DNA from 3 places in the Arthrobacter sp. K4-10C genome. Region 2 is predicted to be linked to each of the others. Evidence: riboswitches for the same ligand, from Rfam matches in the RefSeq annotation. Region 2 holds a riboswitch; each other region holds the start of a gene.
What was found. A riboswitch is a leader RNA that binds a small molecule or an ion and turns the genes downstream of it on or off. The one in region 2 is predicted to bind S-adenosylmethionine.
Positions count from the first base shown of each region.

Region 1 (5,300 bases), on a different contig from region 2:
CCGCGGTCACGCCGTGGGAGACGCCAATGATGAAGCATCCCGCCACGTTCACCACCAAAGTGGCCCACGGCCAGTGCAGCTTTCCCTTTCCCGAGCCGGGCTTGATGCTGCGGATGGAGCTGTGGTGCGCGAACCAGCTGTCGATGCCAAAGCGCAGGAGCGCCCCCGCGACGCCGAAGACGCCTACCAGTACGGCAGCGATCATGGCCGGCCGCCCGGAACCAGGTCCGCCGGAGGGCGGGTGAGCAGCCTGCCCAGGCGCCAGCCGAGGCCCGCTGCCGCCAGGCCGAGGAAGAGGGAGAGCGCCAGGTAGGCCGCCCAGGCCGGGTGCTGGCCCGCCCGGGCAAGTTGGTCCACCGCGAACACTACGGCGGAGAACGTGGTGAAGGAGCCCAGGAGTCCGGGGCCCAGTCCCGCGCGCAGCCAGAATGCGGTTTGCGGCCGGGCCATCCATGCCGTGGTCAGCGCGGCCAGGACAAAGCTGCCAACAACGTTGATCCACAGTATCGCCCAGGGGAGCGACCCGGGCTGGTCGGGGAAGGCAAGGCCGAGGCCGTACCGCAGCTCACTGCCAACCAGGCCGCCGGCGGCGACAGCAAGCCAGGCCCGCCCCGACGGGGCAGCACCCACGTCAGCTGTCTCCCAGCAGGCACCCGGGGTGCGGTTGGTCGCTGTGGACCCAGAGTGCGGAGGTGATTTCGTCCGCCAGGTCGTAGTCCCTGGTCCGGCCGGAGTTTCGGATCCGCACCACCAGTGCACCGCCGAACGGCCTGCGGCCCACTACCTCCACTTCGGCGTCCAGGTCGATCTCCTCCGCGGCCAGATAACGGAGCAGATCCGGGTTGTCGTCGCTGATCCGCGTGATCTTGCCGGTGTGGCCCTTGTCCAATTCACCCATCAGATGAGCCCGTGGCATGAGGACTTTACCGTCCGCTGTGGGTATGGGATCACCATGCGGGTCGCGGCTGGGGTCCCCGAGCCTGGCGGCAACGCGCTCAATGAAGGTGTCCGAAACAGCGTGCTCCAGCAGTTCGGCTTCGTCGTGGACTTCATCCCAGCTGTAGCCGAGCTGCTGGACCAGGTAGGTCTCAATCAGGCGGTGGCGCCGGACCATGGCCAGGGCTAGCCGCAGGCCTGCATCGGTGAGCGTGATGGCGCTGTACGGCTTATGGTCAACAAGGCCCTGGTCCTTCAGCTTGCGGACCATTTCCGACACGGAGGAGTTGGCGACCCCCAGCCGCTGTGCCAGTTGGGAGGACGTGATGGGTTTGTCCTGCCATTCAGTGAATGAATAGATGACCTTGACGTAGTCCTCGATGGAGGAGGAGGGCGCGCTGGTCTTCACAAAACCAAGCCTACCGGGTGCCCCTGCAGCGCGGCGGAACCGGTCATGCTTTGAGTGCCCGCCAGGACAACGTCAGGTAGGGCAGCTTGATCTCCTCGTCCAAGGCGTGCCCCAGATGCTGGTGCAGGTACCAGTCAAGATTCGCGAGGACCTTGGCCCGGGTGTCCTCGCCTGAACGCAGGTAGTAGCTTCGCGATTTGGTGAGTTCGATCAGGTCGCTGGTGCTGACGTTGTCTTGCCAATGCGTCACATGGCCTTGCAGCTGCCCGAACTCCGGACCCACAAGAGGCCGGTGCTCCGGTTTATAGACGTCTCCGGCATGCATGATCCGGGAGAGCCGGTGTACCCAGGGCACGGTGGTGTCCAGCTGGTTCCAGACAAGCCCCAGCGTGCCGTGCGGGCGCAAGACGCGTGCCAGTTCGGTGCTTGCCGCCAGCGCGTCGCACCAGTGCCACGCCTGGGCAACCGTTACGACGTCGAAGGCGGACGACGGCAGGCCCGTCGCCTCAGCGCTTCCCAGGACAGCAGTGGCGTCCGGGCAGTGCACCTTCAGCTGGTCGAGCATGTCCGCAGACGGATCGACGGCGGTGACGGCCAAGCCGCGGTCCAGCAGCAATTCGGTGAACTTGCCGGTGCCCGCACCGGCATCCAGCGCGTCGCGTGCCCCCGCAGGAAGGAGCCAGTCCACAGATTCCGCAGGATAACCGGGCCGCACACGCTGGTAATGCTTGCCGCCGTGCTGGAAGCTTTTGCCCAGCTCCCGGCGCCGCCCGTGATCAAGCTTGGGGCCACCCCGAACCACGTGCGGCCTCCTTCAGTCAATGCCCTGCGGTAACTTCCGAATTTACCGCATCGCCGTGACGGGACGGATCAGCCGTCGATGCAGGGCGCGGCACCGGCGGTGCCGGGCGTGTTGGGAGCCCAGTGCGGGTACGTGCGGGTGTCATGCGCGGGAACCCAGCGGCCCTCGTCCACCACGTAGTCCCAGCCCAGCCCCTCACGGCGGAGCTTGGCGATGCCGGCCAGGAGCCGCTCCGCGTCTTCAAGACGGGAACCGACACCGAAGCTGGCACGGAGCGAGCCCGAGGGCAGGCCCAGCCGTTTCAGCAGGGGATGGGCACAGAAACGCCCGTCCCGGAGCCCCACGCCGTGCTCAGCCGACAGGTACGCTGCAACGAGGCCGGCGTCGTAGCCCTCAACGGAAAAGTTGACCACGCCAATGGTGTCTGTGTCCGCGTTGGTGTCCTTGAAGATCTGGTGGACGGTTACGCCGTCGATCTTCTGCAGGCCCTCAACCAGGAAGGAGCGGATGGCGGACTCGTGGGCGTGCCAGCGGTCCTGGTCCAGCCCGGCGATCACCTGCGTGGCGCGGGCCAGGGTGGCTGCGCCCAGGACGTTGGGGGAGCCGCCCTCGTGGCGGGCCGGGCCCGTGGCCCAGCTGACGCCGTCGAGCCTGGCTTCCTTGACGGCGCCGCCGCCGGCAAGGTGGGGGATCCCGGCGTCGAGCCAGTCCGGACGCCCCACCAGGACGCCCGTCCCGAACGGCGCGTACAGCTTGTGGCCGGAGAAGGCGATGTAGTCCACGTCGTCCGCGCTGATGTCAACGCGCCGGTGTGGCGCCAGCTGCGCCGCGTCCACCACGATGCGGGCGCCGTGCTGGTGGGCGAGCGTTGCCAGGACCCGGATCGGGAGGATCTCACCCGTGACGTTGGACGCGCCGGTGATGGCCAGCAGGCTGACGCCGCCCTGTTCCAGTTCGGTGCGCACTGCCTCAATGGTTCCCGTGATGGTGTCGGCGGCAACAATGCTCCGGTGGGGGACGCCCTGCCACGGCAGCAGGTTGGCGTGGTGCTCGATGTCGAGGTACAGGACATCGCCCGTGGGCCGGCCGTCGCTGAGGGGCAGGCACCCGGCCAGCAGGTTGAGCGAGTCCGTGGTGTTCCGGGTGAAGATGACGGAGTCGTCCGGGCGGCCGCCCACAAAGTCGCGGACAATGCTGCGGGCGTTCTCGTACACGGACGTGCTGATCTGCGATGCGTACCCGGCGCCGCGGTGGACGCTGGCGTAGAAGGGCAGGATCTCGTTGAGGTAGGCGGACACCACCGAGAGGGCCGGGGCCGACGCTCCGTAGTCGAGGTTGGCATAGCGGACGTGGCCGCCGGAAATCAGCGGCGCCTGGATTTCCGCGCCCGTGACAGCGGCCAAGGGACGGCCTGCCACGGCCCGGCGCTCATCGAATACAGAATCGGCGGTAATTGCGGCGTTGGGGGAGACGGTGGCAGTTGTCACAGAGACCTCACTTCAAAACAGGACTCCGGTATCAGTGGAATCCGCGCTTGCCGCATCCGCTCCGGACCGGCCTGGTCGTCACCCGGGGCACCCCACCGCGAATGGAGGGTTGCCGGCCAGCAAACCGGGGTTTTGCGCTGGCACTCGTGACCTGGTTAAGAGCGTAAAACATGGGGCGGCCAGGATTGAAGCCGGTGCAATTGTTAAGGCATTTGTTACGCGCGGCTGGAAAAAGCGGCGTTCCGTCGAAGAATACGACGGCGGACGCCCCTTTTCGGAGACGTTCGCCGTCGAATGTTCGGTTGAGCAGGAGCTAGAGCAGGTCGTCCAGCCCGGGGTTCAGCCGCTGCAGCACCTCGGAGTGCAGGATCGAGTTGGTGGCCAGGGCGTTTCCACCGAACGGGCCGTCTTCGCCTTCCAGCGAGGTGAAGCGCCCGCCCGCCTCCACCACGATCGGCACCAGGGCCGCCATGTCGTAGAGGTTGAGCTCCGGTTCGCAGGCGATGTCCACCGAGCCCTCCGCCACCATGCAGTAGGACCAGAAGTCACCGTAGGCGCGGGTCCGCCAGACCTCCTCGGTGAGGCCCAGGAACTCGTCCAGGTTTCCGCGTTCCTTCCAGCCGCCCAGGCTCGAGTAGGACAGGGAAGCGTCGGACAGGCTGGAAACATTGGAGACCCGGAGCCGGGTGGCGGCGGCAAGGGAACGGCCCATGTAGGCGCCCATTCCCTTGGCGGCCCACCAGCGCTTGCCCAAGGCAGGGGCACTGACCACGCCGACCACCGGCTCGCCCTCATCAACGAGGGCGATCAAGGTGGCCCAGACCGGCACGCCGCGGACAAAGTTCTTGGTCCCGTCGATGGGGTCGATGATCCACCGGCGCGAGCCGTGGCCGGTGCTGCCGAATTCCTCACCAAGTACTGCATCCCGTGGCCGGGAACGCGAGAGCTGGCCGCGGATGGCTTCTTCGGCGGCCTTGTCCGCGTCCGTGACCGGCGTCAGGTCGGGCTTGGTCTCCACGTGGAGGTCCAGTGCCTTGAAGCGGCTCATGGTCTGGTCATCCACGGAGTCGGCCAGGACATGGGCCAGGCGCAGGTCATCGTTGTAGCTCGAAGCGGGTTGGATCATGGTTCCAAACTACCGTCTGCAGGCGGTTCTGCTGGGAGATCGGCTTCGTCAGTTGACGCTGCCGAGCTCCTTTGCCTCCTGCGCTTCCTCCCGTGGATCCGCTCCGAGGAGCCGGCGCAGGGACGCCAGCCGTGCCTCGCCGGTGGGGCCGGCATGGCCGGCGGCCACCCAGGCATCCAGGCCGCAGTCCACTGCGCTTGCCGTGTGCTTGCAGCCGCGTTCACAGGCGTCGGTGCCCGGGGCGAGGTCAGGAAAGGACCGCAGGATCCGGTCCGGGTCCACGTGCGCCAGGCCGAAGGAACGGATTCCCGGGGTGTCGATGATCCAGCTGCCCGCCGGTGCGTCTGCCAGCCGCAGGGCCAGTGCCGACGACGACGTGTGCCGGCCCCTGCCCGTTACCGCGTTTACTCCGCCGGTGGCACGCTCGGCCCCGGTGAGCGCGTTGACCATGGTTGATTTTCCGACGCCGGAGTGCCCCAGCATCACGGTGACCTTGCCGTCCAGGTAGGACCGGAGCGCCGCAACCGCGGCCTTGTCCAG
Region 1 is NZ_JBNHFI010000009.1:205,001-210,300, reverse strand. It holds gene AC5RUU_RS14395 (fluoride efflux transporter FluC) at 1-205, opposite strand, end outside; gene AC5RUU_RS14390 (fluoride efflux transporter FluC) at 202-630, opposite strand; gene AC5RUU_RS14385 (metal-dependent transcriptional regulator) at 632-1,345, opposite strand; gene AC5RUU_RS14380 (class I SAM-dependent methyltransferase) at 1,389-2,147, opposite strand; gene AC5RUU_RS14375 (aminotransferase class V-fold PLP-dependent enzyme) at 2,216-3,634, opposite strand; SAM riboswitch class IV at 3,673-3,786, opposite strand; gene hisN (histidinol-phosphatase) at 3,948-4,760, opposite strand; gene rsgA (ribosome small subunit-dependent GTPase A) at 4,809-5,300, opposite strand, start outside.
Region 1: it holds a riboswitch for S-adenosylmethionine, as region 2 does, so the genes downstream of both, AC5RUU_RS14375 (aminotransferase class V-fold PLP-dependent enzyme) here and metX (homoserine O-acetyltransferase MetX) in region 2, are expected to answer to the same signal.

Region 2 (5,300 bases):
AGCCAGCAAGCCGGAAGGCAGGATAGGGACCGTGACTGACGCAAGTGCCATCCAAACCACGCCGGCGCACCCGGGTTCCCACCCGTGGACCCGGTACGTGGCCATGGGAGATTCCTTCACCGAGGGCATCGGCGACCCCGAACCCTCAAGCCCCGGCGGCTACCGCGGCTGGGCCGACCGGGTTGCCGAGGAGCTGGGCCGCACGCAGCCCGACTTCGCCTACGCCAACCTGGCCGTGCGGGGCAGGCTGCTGCAGCAGATTGTGGACCAGCAGCTGGCCCCCTGCCTGGCGCTGAAGCCGGACCTGGTCACCCTGTCCGCAGGAGGAAATGACCTCATCCGGCCAGGCGGTGATCCCGACGCGCTGGCCGAGAAGCTGGATTCCGTGGTCCAGATCCTGGCCATGGGCGGCGCCACCGTTGTCCTCTTTAACGGGCCGGACACCGGCTCATCCGTGCTCGGACGGATCCGCAGCAAGGTGGCCATCTACAACGAGAACCTGCGCACCGTCGCAGCCAGGCACGACGCCGTCATCGCGGACATGTGGTCCCTCCGGCAGCTCAGTGACCCCCAGATGTGGGACCAGGACCGGCTGCATTTCTCCCCGCTGGGACACCACACCATCGCGGCCATGGTCCTGGATGCACTGAACGTGGAGCATACCCTGGAGCCGCTCCAGCCCAAGCCGCTTCCGGCCCGCTCATGGCGCGAGGCACGGTCCGGAGACCTGGTGTGGGCGCGCGAATACTTCGTCCCGTGGGTTGTGCGCCGCCTGCGGCACCAGTCATCTGGCGATGGCGTCACCGCGAAACGGCCGACGCCGGGTCCCGTCTTCGGCCCGGGAGTCCCCCTGGGTTCGGGCGAAGGTCCGCTGGGCAGCACCGAGGCAGTTCGGCGGTAGCGCCGGACTGCGGCTGGTCTGCTCATGGAACCGGATACGGTGGTACGGCTGCGGCTGCAGGCCCAGATGCTTCGGGAACCGGGCGCCGAATCTCCCGGGGCGGCTCTGCGGAAGCTCCTGGCGGTGCAGGCACAGGAGTTTGCCTACGCGCGCTGGAGCCTTGCCCAGCGGGTTTCGGCCCACGGGCGTCCGGCCGCGACGGCCGCCGATATTGAGCAGGCTGTGGCGGAAGGCACGATCCTGCGCACGCACATCCTCCGGCCAACCTGGCATTTCGTCCACCGGGACGATCTCCGCTGGCTTACCGCGCTGTCCGCACCGCGGCTCCAGCAGTTGAATGCGTTGACATACCGCCGCACCGGGATCGATTCCGCCACGGCCGGGCAGGCCGGAGAGGTGCTTGCCGGGGCGGTCGCGGGCGGCAACCACCTCACCCGCGACCAACTCGCCGCCAAGCTGCGGCCAGCCGGGCTTGAAGCCAAGGGACTGCGGCTTGCATACATCATCATGCATGCGGAGATCAGCGGTGTCCTGGCAAGTGGCAGGCCTGTCCGCAGCCCCGGGGGCGCACTCAAACAGACCTATGCACTTTTTGACGAACGGGTCCCGGCAGGCCCGCAGCCAGCACCTGCCCGTGGGGAAGCACTGGCGGAACTTGCCTTCCGCTACTTCACCAGCCGCGGGCCTGCCACCGTCCGGGATTGCGCCGGCTGGTCGGGACTGACCGTGACCGACGTCCGGAAGGGGGTGCAGCTCACCATGGAGGCACGGCCCGGAGCCCTCGCCGCAACGGCGATTGACGGCGTCGTGCATTACTACGCTGCCGGCGCCGGGCCTGGCCATGGAATGGAATCGGGCAGCCCGGCACCGCGGCCCCGGATTGACCTGATCCAGTGCTATGACGAATACGTCATGGGGTACTTCGCCACGAGGCACTACATGGGCGGCGGTGCCCCCTCGTTTCCGTTTGCCGGCGAGCCGATCCACGTGGTGCTGCTGGACGGGCGGATGGCAGGGTCCTGGCGGCACAGGCTGCTTCCCGGCCGGTGCGAACTGGACATCCGCCTGCCCCGTTCCGCTGACACTCCGCCGCTGGCGGCCGCGGTCCAGGAGGCCATAGACCGGTACGCCGCCTTCACCGGAGTCCCGGCCATCCGCGTGCCGTCCGGGACTAAGCTTGAAGGACACACATGAGAGGCGCAGCACCGTGAGCAACCTGTTTTTCTGGATCATCATCCTGTCACTCCTGATCCCGGTGGCCATGCGGATGTACCGGAAATCCGTGGCCCGCCGGAACTATGACCAGAGCTTCCCCGGCCGGTACCCCGAACAGTTCCCCGGGCAGTTTCCTGGCTCCGCGGGTCCGCAGAGCAAGCAGCCACGCGACGGCTACACGCAGCAGGACTACTTTGCCGGCGGATTCCGCCACCTCGAGCGTCCGCAGCCCATGGACAATCCGCTGCCTCTGCCCAACCAGTACGGGCCGCCCCCGGTGCCGCCTGCGGGAAACGGGGACCGGGCATCCCAGGAACCGCCGTTCCAGCAGCCGGTCCCGGAACAGCCTGCCGCCCCCGCCACTCCCCCGGCTCCGTCGGCTCCGCAGGGCTACCGGGCCCGGAAGCTCGCCGAACTGGACCAGCAATACAGCAACGGTGAGCTCTCTGTGGAGGAGTACATGACCCGGCGCGGCGAGATCATGAACGGCTGACCGGCCCGGGTTCAGCCAGGAAACCTGGGCCAGGGCTCAGACCAGGAAGCCTGTCCGCAGCTGGTGACCCAGCTGTCCGATCTCGGTCAGGAATCCGTCGTGCCCGATAGGCGCCTCGATGAGGTGGACGTCCACGTCCCCTGGAAGCGCCCGGGCAAGTTCGCGTGACTGCGAGGGAAAGTAGAGCCGGTCCGAGTCAACTGCCGCAATGAAGAAACGGGCGTCGGAGCGGGCAAGTGTTTCGGCCAGCGTGCCACGACCCCGGCACACGTCGTGGCTCATGAGCGCCTCGGTGATGGCGATGTAGCTGTTGGCATCAAAACGCTTGACCAGTTTGTTGCCCTGGTGGTCCAGGTAGCTCTCTACCTGGTACCGCCCGCGGCCTGCAAGGCACTCGCCCTGCAGTGGTGATTCGGGAGCCTGGGGCGCCCGCCCGAACCTGCCTTCCAGCTCGGCGGCGGAGCGGTACGTGATATGGGCGATGCGGCGTGCGAGGGCCAGGCCGTCCTCCGGGAAGGGTCCGCCGTAATAGTCGCCGCCGTTGAAGTTGGGGTCCTGGCGGATGGCGAGGGTCTGGGCCTGCGCGAACGCGATCTGTTCCGCCGTGCTGGCGGCGCCGATGGAAATGACGGCGCAGCGCTGCACCCGTTCCGGGTAGGTGACAGCCCATTCCAGTGCGCGGGCGCCCCCCAACGAGCCGCCGAGGACCGCGTACCAGCTGCCGATTCCGAGCTGGTTTGCCAGCCGGGCCTCTGCCACGGTGCTGTCCCGCAGCGTCACCAGGGGGAAACGGGAACCCCACGGCGTTCCGTCCGGGGCGGTCGACGACGGCCCCGTGGACCCGTAGCAACCGCCCACGATGTTGATGGAGACCACGAAGAAGCGGTCCGTATCAACGGGGGCGCCGGGACCGGCCAGTTGTTCCCACCAGCCGGGCTCGTCGCTGTCGCCGCGCGTGACGTGGGTGCTGCCGGTCAGGGCGTGCTCAACCAGGATTGCGTTGCTGCCGTCCGCATTGAGCGTGCCCCAGGTTTCATAGGCGAGGGTGACGTCCGGCAGGTAACCGCCGGCTTCCAGTTCCAGTCCTCCGATGGAGGCGTAGCGGACGATTCCGTGTTCGGGAACGGTGGTACGGGTGACGGTAACCGTCATGGCAAGACCTCTTCTACGCGCTTGCCCACCGGCGGTATGACCGGCAGGCCAGGTCTTCACCCGGGGCACCCCACCGCGGAAGGAGGGTTGCCGGCCAGCAAGCCGGGGCTGTCACTGGCACTCATGACCTGGTTCGAGTGTACGAAACACCACCCGCCCCGGGCCAAGAGTGTGACTGGTTATGACTTCCCCGGCTTGCCGGCACCGGCCCGCCACCCGCCGTCGGATGGTGCTCCCGGGAGCATCCGGCTCAGGCGCCCGGCGCCTCCTTGGCGGCACGGAAGCCGGCCTCAAGGTCAGCGAGGATATCGTCGATGTGTTCCAGGCCCACTGAGAGTCGGACAAGTCCCGGGGTCACACCGGCGACCGCCTGCTGTTCCTGGGAGAGCTGGCTGTGCGTGGTGGATGCCGGGTGGATGACCAGGGAGCGGACGTCCCCGATGTTGGCCACGTGCGAGTGCAGTTCCAGGGCGTCCACGAACCGCTTACCGGCCTCAGCCCCGCCACCCAGGTTGAAGGCGACGATGGCGCCGGTCCCCCGGGGCCCGTACTTGCGGCCGCGCTCGTACCAGGGGCTGGAGGGCAGCCCTGCGTAGGCGACGGATTCGACGTCGTCACGTCCTTCCAGCCAGCGGGCAACTTCGACGGCGTTGGCCACGTGACGTTCCACGCGCAGGCTCAGGGTCTCAAGGCCCTGCGCAATCAGGAAGGCGTTGAACGGCGACACCGCCGAACCAAGGTCCCTCAGGAGCTGGACGCGGGCCTTGAGGATGTAGGACAGGTTGGCGCCCAGGGCCCCGCCCTCGCCGAGGTCGCGGCCATACACGAGGCCGTTGTAGGTGGGGTCGGGGGTGTTGAAGCCGGGGAAACGTTCCGGGTCCTTGCTGAAGTCGAACTTGCCCGAGTCGACGATGACACCTGCAATGGCTGCACCGTGGCCGCCCAGGTACTTGGTGGCCGAGTGGACCACGATGTCCGCTCCCCATTCCAGCGGCCGGATCAGGTACGGCGTGGACAGCGTGTTGTCCACGATCAGGGGCACTCCCGCCTCGTGGGCGGTGCGGGAAACGCCCTCAATGTCCAGCACGTCCTGCCGCGGGTTGGATACCACCTCGGCGAAGAAAAGCTTGGTGTTCGGCTGCACTGCCTCGCGCCAGTGGTCCAGGTTGTCCGGGTCCGCCACGAAGGTGACCGAGATGCCGAACTTCTTCAGGGTGTGGGCGAACAGGTTGTAGGTCCCGCCGTACAGGCTGGGGCTGGCAACGATGTGGTCACCGGCCTCCGCAATGTTCAGGACAGCGAACGTCTCCGCCGCCTGCCCGGAGCTGAGGAGAAGCGCGGCGAGGCCACCTTCAAGGCTGGCGATCCTCTGCTCCACGGCGTCCTGCGTGGGGTTGCCGATGCGGGTGTAGATCGGGGCAAGTTCCGCGAGGGCGAAACGGTTCGCGGCACTCTCGGCGCTTGGAAAGACGAAGGACGTGGACTGGTAGATGGGCAGTGCCCGGGCACCCGTGGCGGCATCCGGCTCCTGGCCTACGT
Region 2 is NZ_JBNHFI010000002.1:238,046-243,345, reverse strand. It holds gene AC5RUU_RS03750 (SGNH/GDSL hydrolase family protein) at 32-901, shown strand; gene AC5RUU_RS03745 (winged helix DNA-binding domain-containing protein) at 926-2,095, shown strand; gene AC5RUU_RS03740 (hypothetical protein) at 2,109-2,609, shown strand; gene metX (homoserine O-acetyltransferase MetX) at 2,646-3,761, opposite strand; SAM riboswitch class IV at 3,774-3,890, opposite strand; gene AC5RUU_RS03730 (bifunctional o-acetylhomoserine/o-acetylserine sulfhydrylase) at 4,012-5,300, opposite strand, start outside.

Region 3 (5,300 bases), on a different contig from region 2:
GAGTTGCTGCACCCCGGGAACGGGCACTGGCCATCCCCGAGCCGAAGCCACTTCCGCATCGCCTTCGTCAACCGGTAACTGGTCCGGCCGATCTCCAACGGGGCCCCGTCCCGCGGATCCACCAGCACCCGGTAAAACGACCCCGCCCCCTCGGCAACGAGCTTCCTGGCCATCGACGCCGGGACCGGGCCCTGGCCGTCCAGGACCGCGGGTTCATCCGTGAGCCCGAGCAGGGAGAACACCGGGACAGTCACCAGCACCTGCGCCTGCGGGGACGGCACCACCACAGGGCCACCCGCCGGACCGCCCGCCGGGCCGGCACGGGCCGGCGCACCAAGGAGCGCGGCGGCACCGAGATCAGCCATCAACTGGGAAAGCGTGCGGGCCTCGTCCGGGCCCTGCAGTCCGCGGGCCAGGGCCCTGGTCCGCGTCCACACGGCATTGGCTTTATCGGCGGGCAGGAACAGCGAGACCCAGCCCATCCCCTCCCGGTCCGGTGAGTATTCCATCCGCCGGCCCGCCACCGCCGTGGCGTGACGGGTCCCGATCGATTCGGGATGGTGGCGTTCCCGCCACGACCGCACCTTCCGCCGCAACCGCGCCGGCGGCAACTCCCCCGCAACACCCCCAGCGCCGGCACCCTCAAGGCCCGCGCCAAGTCCATCCACGCCCAGGAAGCGTGCCTCCAGGGCCGCCAAACCCGCAGCGTCCAGGCCCGTGGCCTCGTCCACCAGGACCTGGGCGTTCTGCCACGACACCGCCCCGGCCTGCAACGCATCCAAAGCCGCCGGCAACGAGCCGTCAACGCACCCGCCGCACCGACCAGCGCACCCGCCGCCCGCTCCCCGATCGTCAGGACGCAGGCGACCTCCGCGACCACAGCCATCTGCTGCCCGGCCGCCCACTGGGAACTGCAGGCCGGTTCCTCCAAGGCAGCGGCAGCCTCCGCGTATCCGGCCACCAGCCGCACCTTCACCGCGGCAGCCGCAGCCTCGATCCTGGCAATCAGCGCCAACCCGTCCAAACAGTCGCCGGCATACCGCCGCAACGGATCAACACCATCAGCGGCTACATCATCGGAAACCGCGCCCGGACCACCGGCCACAACGCCAGCAACCCCTTCAACAAAACCAGCCACCAACGCCACAGCAGCAGCAATACCGCCACCACCTCCCGCGTCCGTGACCGCTTCCGTGTTCATACTCAAAGCCTGGCAGGAGGGTACGACATTTTGGGGTGAAGAGCCGTGGCATAAAGGAAGGCGACGTGCCATACTCGGCGCGTGACGCCGTCGTACTCCTTCCACGCCGAGCTCTGGCTCTATCCCGGGGAAGCGGCCTGGCACTTCCTCACGCTGCCGCCGGATGTGGCCGACGATATCGCGGAGCAAAGCGCCACCAGTAACAAGGCCTTCGGCTCGGTCAAGGTGACTGTGGAAATTGCAGGCCACAGCTGGCAGACGTCGATTTTTCCGGACAAGAAGATGGGCTCGTACCTGCTGCCGGTGAAGAAGGCAGTGCGGGACAAAGCCCGGATCAGCGCGGGCGACGGGGTGGACGTCCGGCTGGAGCTCCAGCCGGACGATGCCCCGCGGGGTAAAAGCTAGATCTGCTTCAGGGCCTGTTCGAGGTCGCGGATCAGGTCCTCGGCGTCCTCGAGCCCGACGGACAGGCGCACCACGCCGTCGCTGAGGCCGATGGCAGCCCGCCCCTCCGGCCCCATGGCGCGGTGCGTGGTGGTGGCGGGGTGCGTGATCAGGGACTTCGAATCGCCCAGGTTGTTGGAGATGTCGATGATCCGCAGCCCGTCCAGCAGCGCGAAGGCGGCTTCCTTGCCCGAGCGGCCGCCGGACGGGGCGAGCTCCAGGGTGAGCACCGTGCCGCCGGCGCGCATCTGCTTCGCTGCAAGTTCGTACTGCGGGTGCGACTTCAGCAGCGGGTACTTAACCCAGCTCACGGCAGGCTGCTGCTCCAGCCATTCAGCGAGCCGGAGGGCGGTGGCGGAGGAGTGGTTGACGCGCAGCGCCATGGTCTCCAGGCCCTTGGTCAGCACCCACGCGTTGAACGGCGACAGCGACGGGCCGGTGTGGCGCATCAGCTGCTTGACCGGGCCCTCAATGTACTCCTTGGTGCCCAGGATGGCGCCGCCCATGACCCGGCCCTGGCCGTCGATGTGCTTGGTGCCGGAGTAGACAATGACGTCGGCGCCCAGCTGGCCGCAGCGCTGGAGCAGGGGAGTGGCAAAGACGTTGTCGACGACGACGGTGGCCCCGGCAGCGTGCGCAAGGTCGCTGACCGCGGCAATATCCACGATCTCCTGCATGGGATTTGAGGGGGATTCGAAGAAGACCGCGGTGGTGGGCTGGGACAGGGCAGCGCGCCACTGCTCCAGGTCCGGGCCGTCCACGAACACGGTTTCCACACCCCACCGCGGCAGGATTTCGTTCAGGATGACGAAGCACGAACCGAAGAGCGAGCGGGCGGCAACCACGCGGTCCCCGGCAGCCAGCAACGCACCCAAGGCGGTGAAGACGGCGGACATGCCGGACGCCGTCGCAAAGCATGCCTCGGTGCCCTCCAGCAGGCGGAGCCGCTCCTGAAACGTGGCCACCGAAGGGTTGCCGTAACGGGAGTAGACGAAGCGCTCGTCCTCGCCGGTGAAAGCGCGTTCTGCAGCGGCGGCGGACTCGTACACAAAACCAGAGTTGACGAAAACTGCTTCGGACGTTTCCTGAAAGTTGGTTCGGTCCAGCCCGCCGCGGACGGCCTGGGTATCGGGGCTCCAGCCGGCGGCGTCGTTATTGAAGGTCACTTAGTTCTTTCCCAGGTTGGTCGGCAGGCCGCGGTTCTTCCAGCCGTTGACGGTGCGTTCGCCGTAGCGGTCCGGCTCGCCTTCGAAGCCCTCCAGGACGTTGTAGGAGGTGAAGCCGGCCTGCGTTGCTGCGATGGCGGCCGAGATGGAGCGCTGGCCTGAGCGGCAGATGAACAGCAGTTCCGTGGTCGAGTCTTCCGGCGTCTGCTGGCTCAGGTCCTTGAGGAAGTCCGGGTTGGGGATGCCGCCGGGGAACGTCCACTGGATGAACAACGGATCGTTGTCCGTGGCCTTTGTGTCCGGGATGCCGATGTGGGCCCATTCGCCCTCGGTGCGCACATCCACCAGGATGGCGCCCTGCTCAAGCTTGGCCCAGGCTTCCTGCGGCGTCAGGTCTCCGGCGTAGCTCATGCGTGGCCCTCGCCGTCGAACTCGAGGTCCTCGTTGGCAGCTTCAAGGTCGTCAACAGCGGTGGCGACGGCGGCGTCCGCGGAGGCGATTGCGGCCGGCAGCACCACGGCCTGGGCCACGATGACGCTGGTGCCGTTGAAGGTCACCGCCGGGCTTCCGTGCAGCACATAGCCTTCAGCGAGTGCGGTTGAGATCCGCTCACAGAATGCACGGTCGTCCGGGCCGCTGATGAGGCGGTAGGACAACTTCTCTTCAGGGGCGGGGGCGTCAGACACGACGGATCTCCTTCTCTCACGCTTGCAGCTCGAATCGGTCGATATGCCGAGTATTCACCTGAGGCACCCCGCCGCGAAAGGAGGGTTGCCGACCGGCCAGTCAGGGCTTGGCGCCGGTACTCATTACTCCCCAAAAACGTAACATCTGACGACCACTGCCGCATCGCCGTCGTCGTCATGTTGCGTAACTGAAGTGAATACGCTGCTTGGGCGGCAGATGGGCCGGCGCCCGGCTGGTTGCGCCGGAGCAAGAACCGTTTCTGTCTGTCATGCCACTTTCACGTCAACTTCGCACACGCGGGTCTTAGCGGCACATGAAAAGCGGCGTGAACCGCAGGCTTTCGCCCCGGTTCACGCCGCTCCTTCCTGGCTAGACCAGGCCCGGATAGCTGGCCATGATGTAATCCGTGGCGGCTGGGCCCTTCATGCGAAGGCAGTTCCGGTCCGGATTGATCCTGTCCCCCATGGCAGCCCAGAAGCTGTCCTCTGTATTGAGCACCTGCTGGTTGATGAAGCACCAGCTGGTGTAGAGCCCGTACAGGCGGTCACGGTCCAGCGTGGATTCCGAGGCTTGGTCCAGGTAGGTGGCTTCACGGAGAAAAATATCGAACTGCGAATGTGCCATGACGGCTTCCCTTCGCTAAGTGCGGTGGCGCCGCCGTTCGGCTACAGCAGCAGACCTCACATGCCGTGCACGGGGCAATGGAGTGGAACCGGGTCCTTTGGAAAGTTGGAAAGGAGGACCCGCAGCGGGATTGACGCCTATCTACAGTGTAGACTGTACGCGTAGACTCCGTATCAGGCAAGCGTCTGGAATAACTCGCCGGTACCCCGCTTTGACATGAGCCTTTACCGTTCCCGGGTAGCCGTTACTGGATGCCGGCGAAAAGCTCACTCAGCTCGGCGGTGAGCTCCTTCTGCAGCGAAGGCGTCCCTATCTCCTGGCCGTCAATCCGGTTTACCGGGGCGAGCAGGCGCACGCTGGAGATCAGCCAGACGGCGTCGGCGTCCAGCAGGTCCTGCGGCACCAGCGGCCCGTAACCCAGCTCCCAGCCTGCCTCTTTGGCGGCCTTGAACAGCGCGCCCTGGGAAGTTCCCGCCAGGATCCCGCTGTCCAGCTGTGGCGTGACGAGGCGCTTGACTGTTGTGCCGTCGTCGGACTTCTCTACATGGGCCAGAAGCACAGTGGACGTGGGGCCCTCCAGGACGCGACCATCGGAGGAGAAGAAGATGACGTCGTCGGCGCCCTGCTTGTGGGCGTGGCGGAGCGCCGCCATGTTGACGGCGTAGGAGAGAGTCTTGGCGCCGAGCAGGAGCCACGGAGCGCGCTCGGCAACGTCACTGTCATAGCCGCGGTCAAGGAGGATGACGTCGATGCCGGTTTCGCGCTGGCGGCGGCCCGCCGCTCCAACTGGAGAAACCTGCACCCAGGCCGTGGGTGCAGCGGCGCCCTCCACACCGCGGGTCACCACCAGCTTGACCACCAGCTCGTCATCAGTCGCCGAGGCGGGCGGGTGCTGTGAGCGGTGCTCGGCAATGGCGGCAGCGATAGCCCTGCGCCACTCGTCCTGGCCGGGGATGGAAAGGTCCAGCGCCTCCCCGGAACCGCCCAGCCGGTCCAGGTGCGCCTGGATCTTCCGGACGTTTCCGCCCACGGCGAGCATGGTTTCGAACACACCGTCACCGCGGGTGGCACCTTGGTCCGTGACCAGCAGCTGCGGCTGGGACGCGTCGGCAAGCCGGCCCTCCGGGAATGCAGGATCAAGGAAAACAAGAACCACGGAAGCAGATGACGTCATGGCT
Region 3 is NZ_JBNHFI010000008.1:58,838-64,137, forward strand. It holds partial or broken gene AC5RUU_RS12480 (HNH endonuclease signature motif containing protein) at 1-1,201, opposite strand, end outside; gene AC5RUU_RS12485 (DUF1905 domain-containing protein) at 1,283-1,606, shown strand; gene AC5RUU_RS12490 (O-succinylhomoserine sulfhydrylase) at 1,603-2,811, opposite strand; gene AC5RUU_RS12495 (rhodanese-like domain-containing protein) at 2,812-3,222, opposite strand; gene AC5RUU_RS12500 (DUF1737 domain-containing protein) at 3,219-3,497, opposite strand; SAM riboswitch class IV at 3,511-3,625, opposite strand; gene AC5RUU_RS12505 (hypothetical protein) at 3,868-4,122, opposite strand; gene AC5RUU_RS12510 (aminodeoxychorismate lyase) at 4,367-5,296, opposite strand.
Region 3: it holds a riboswitch for S-adenosylmethionine, as region 2 does, so the genes downstream of both, AC5RUU_RS12500 (DUF1737 domain-containing protein) here and metX (homoserine O-acetyltransferase MetX) in region 2, are expected to answer to the same signal.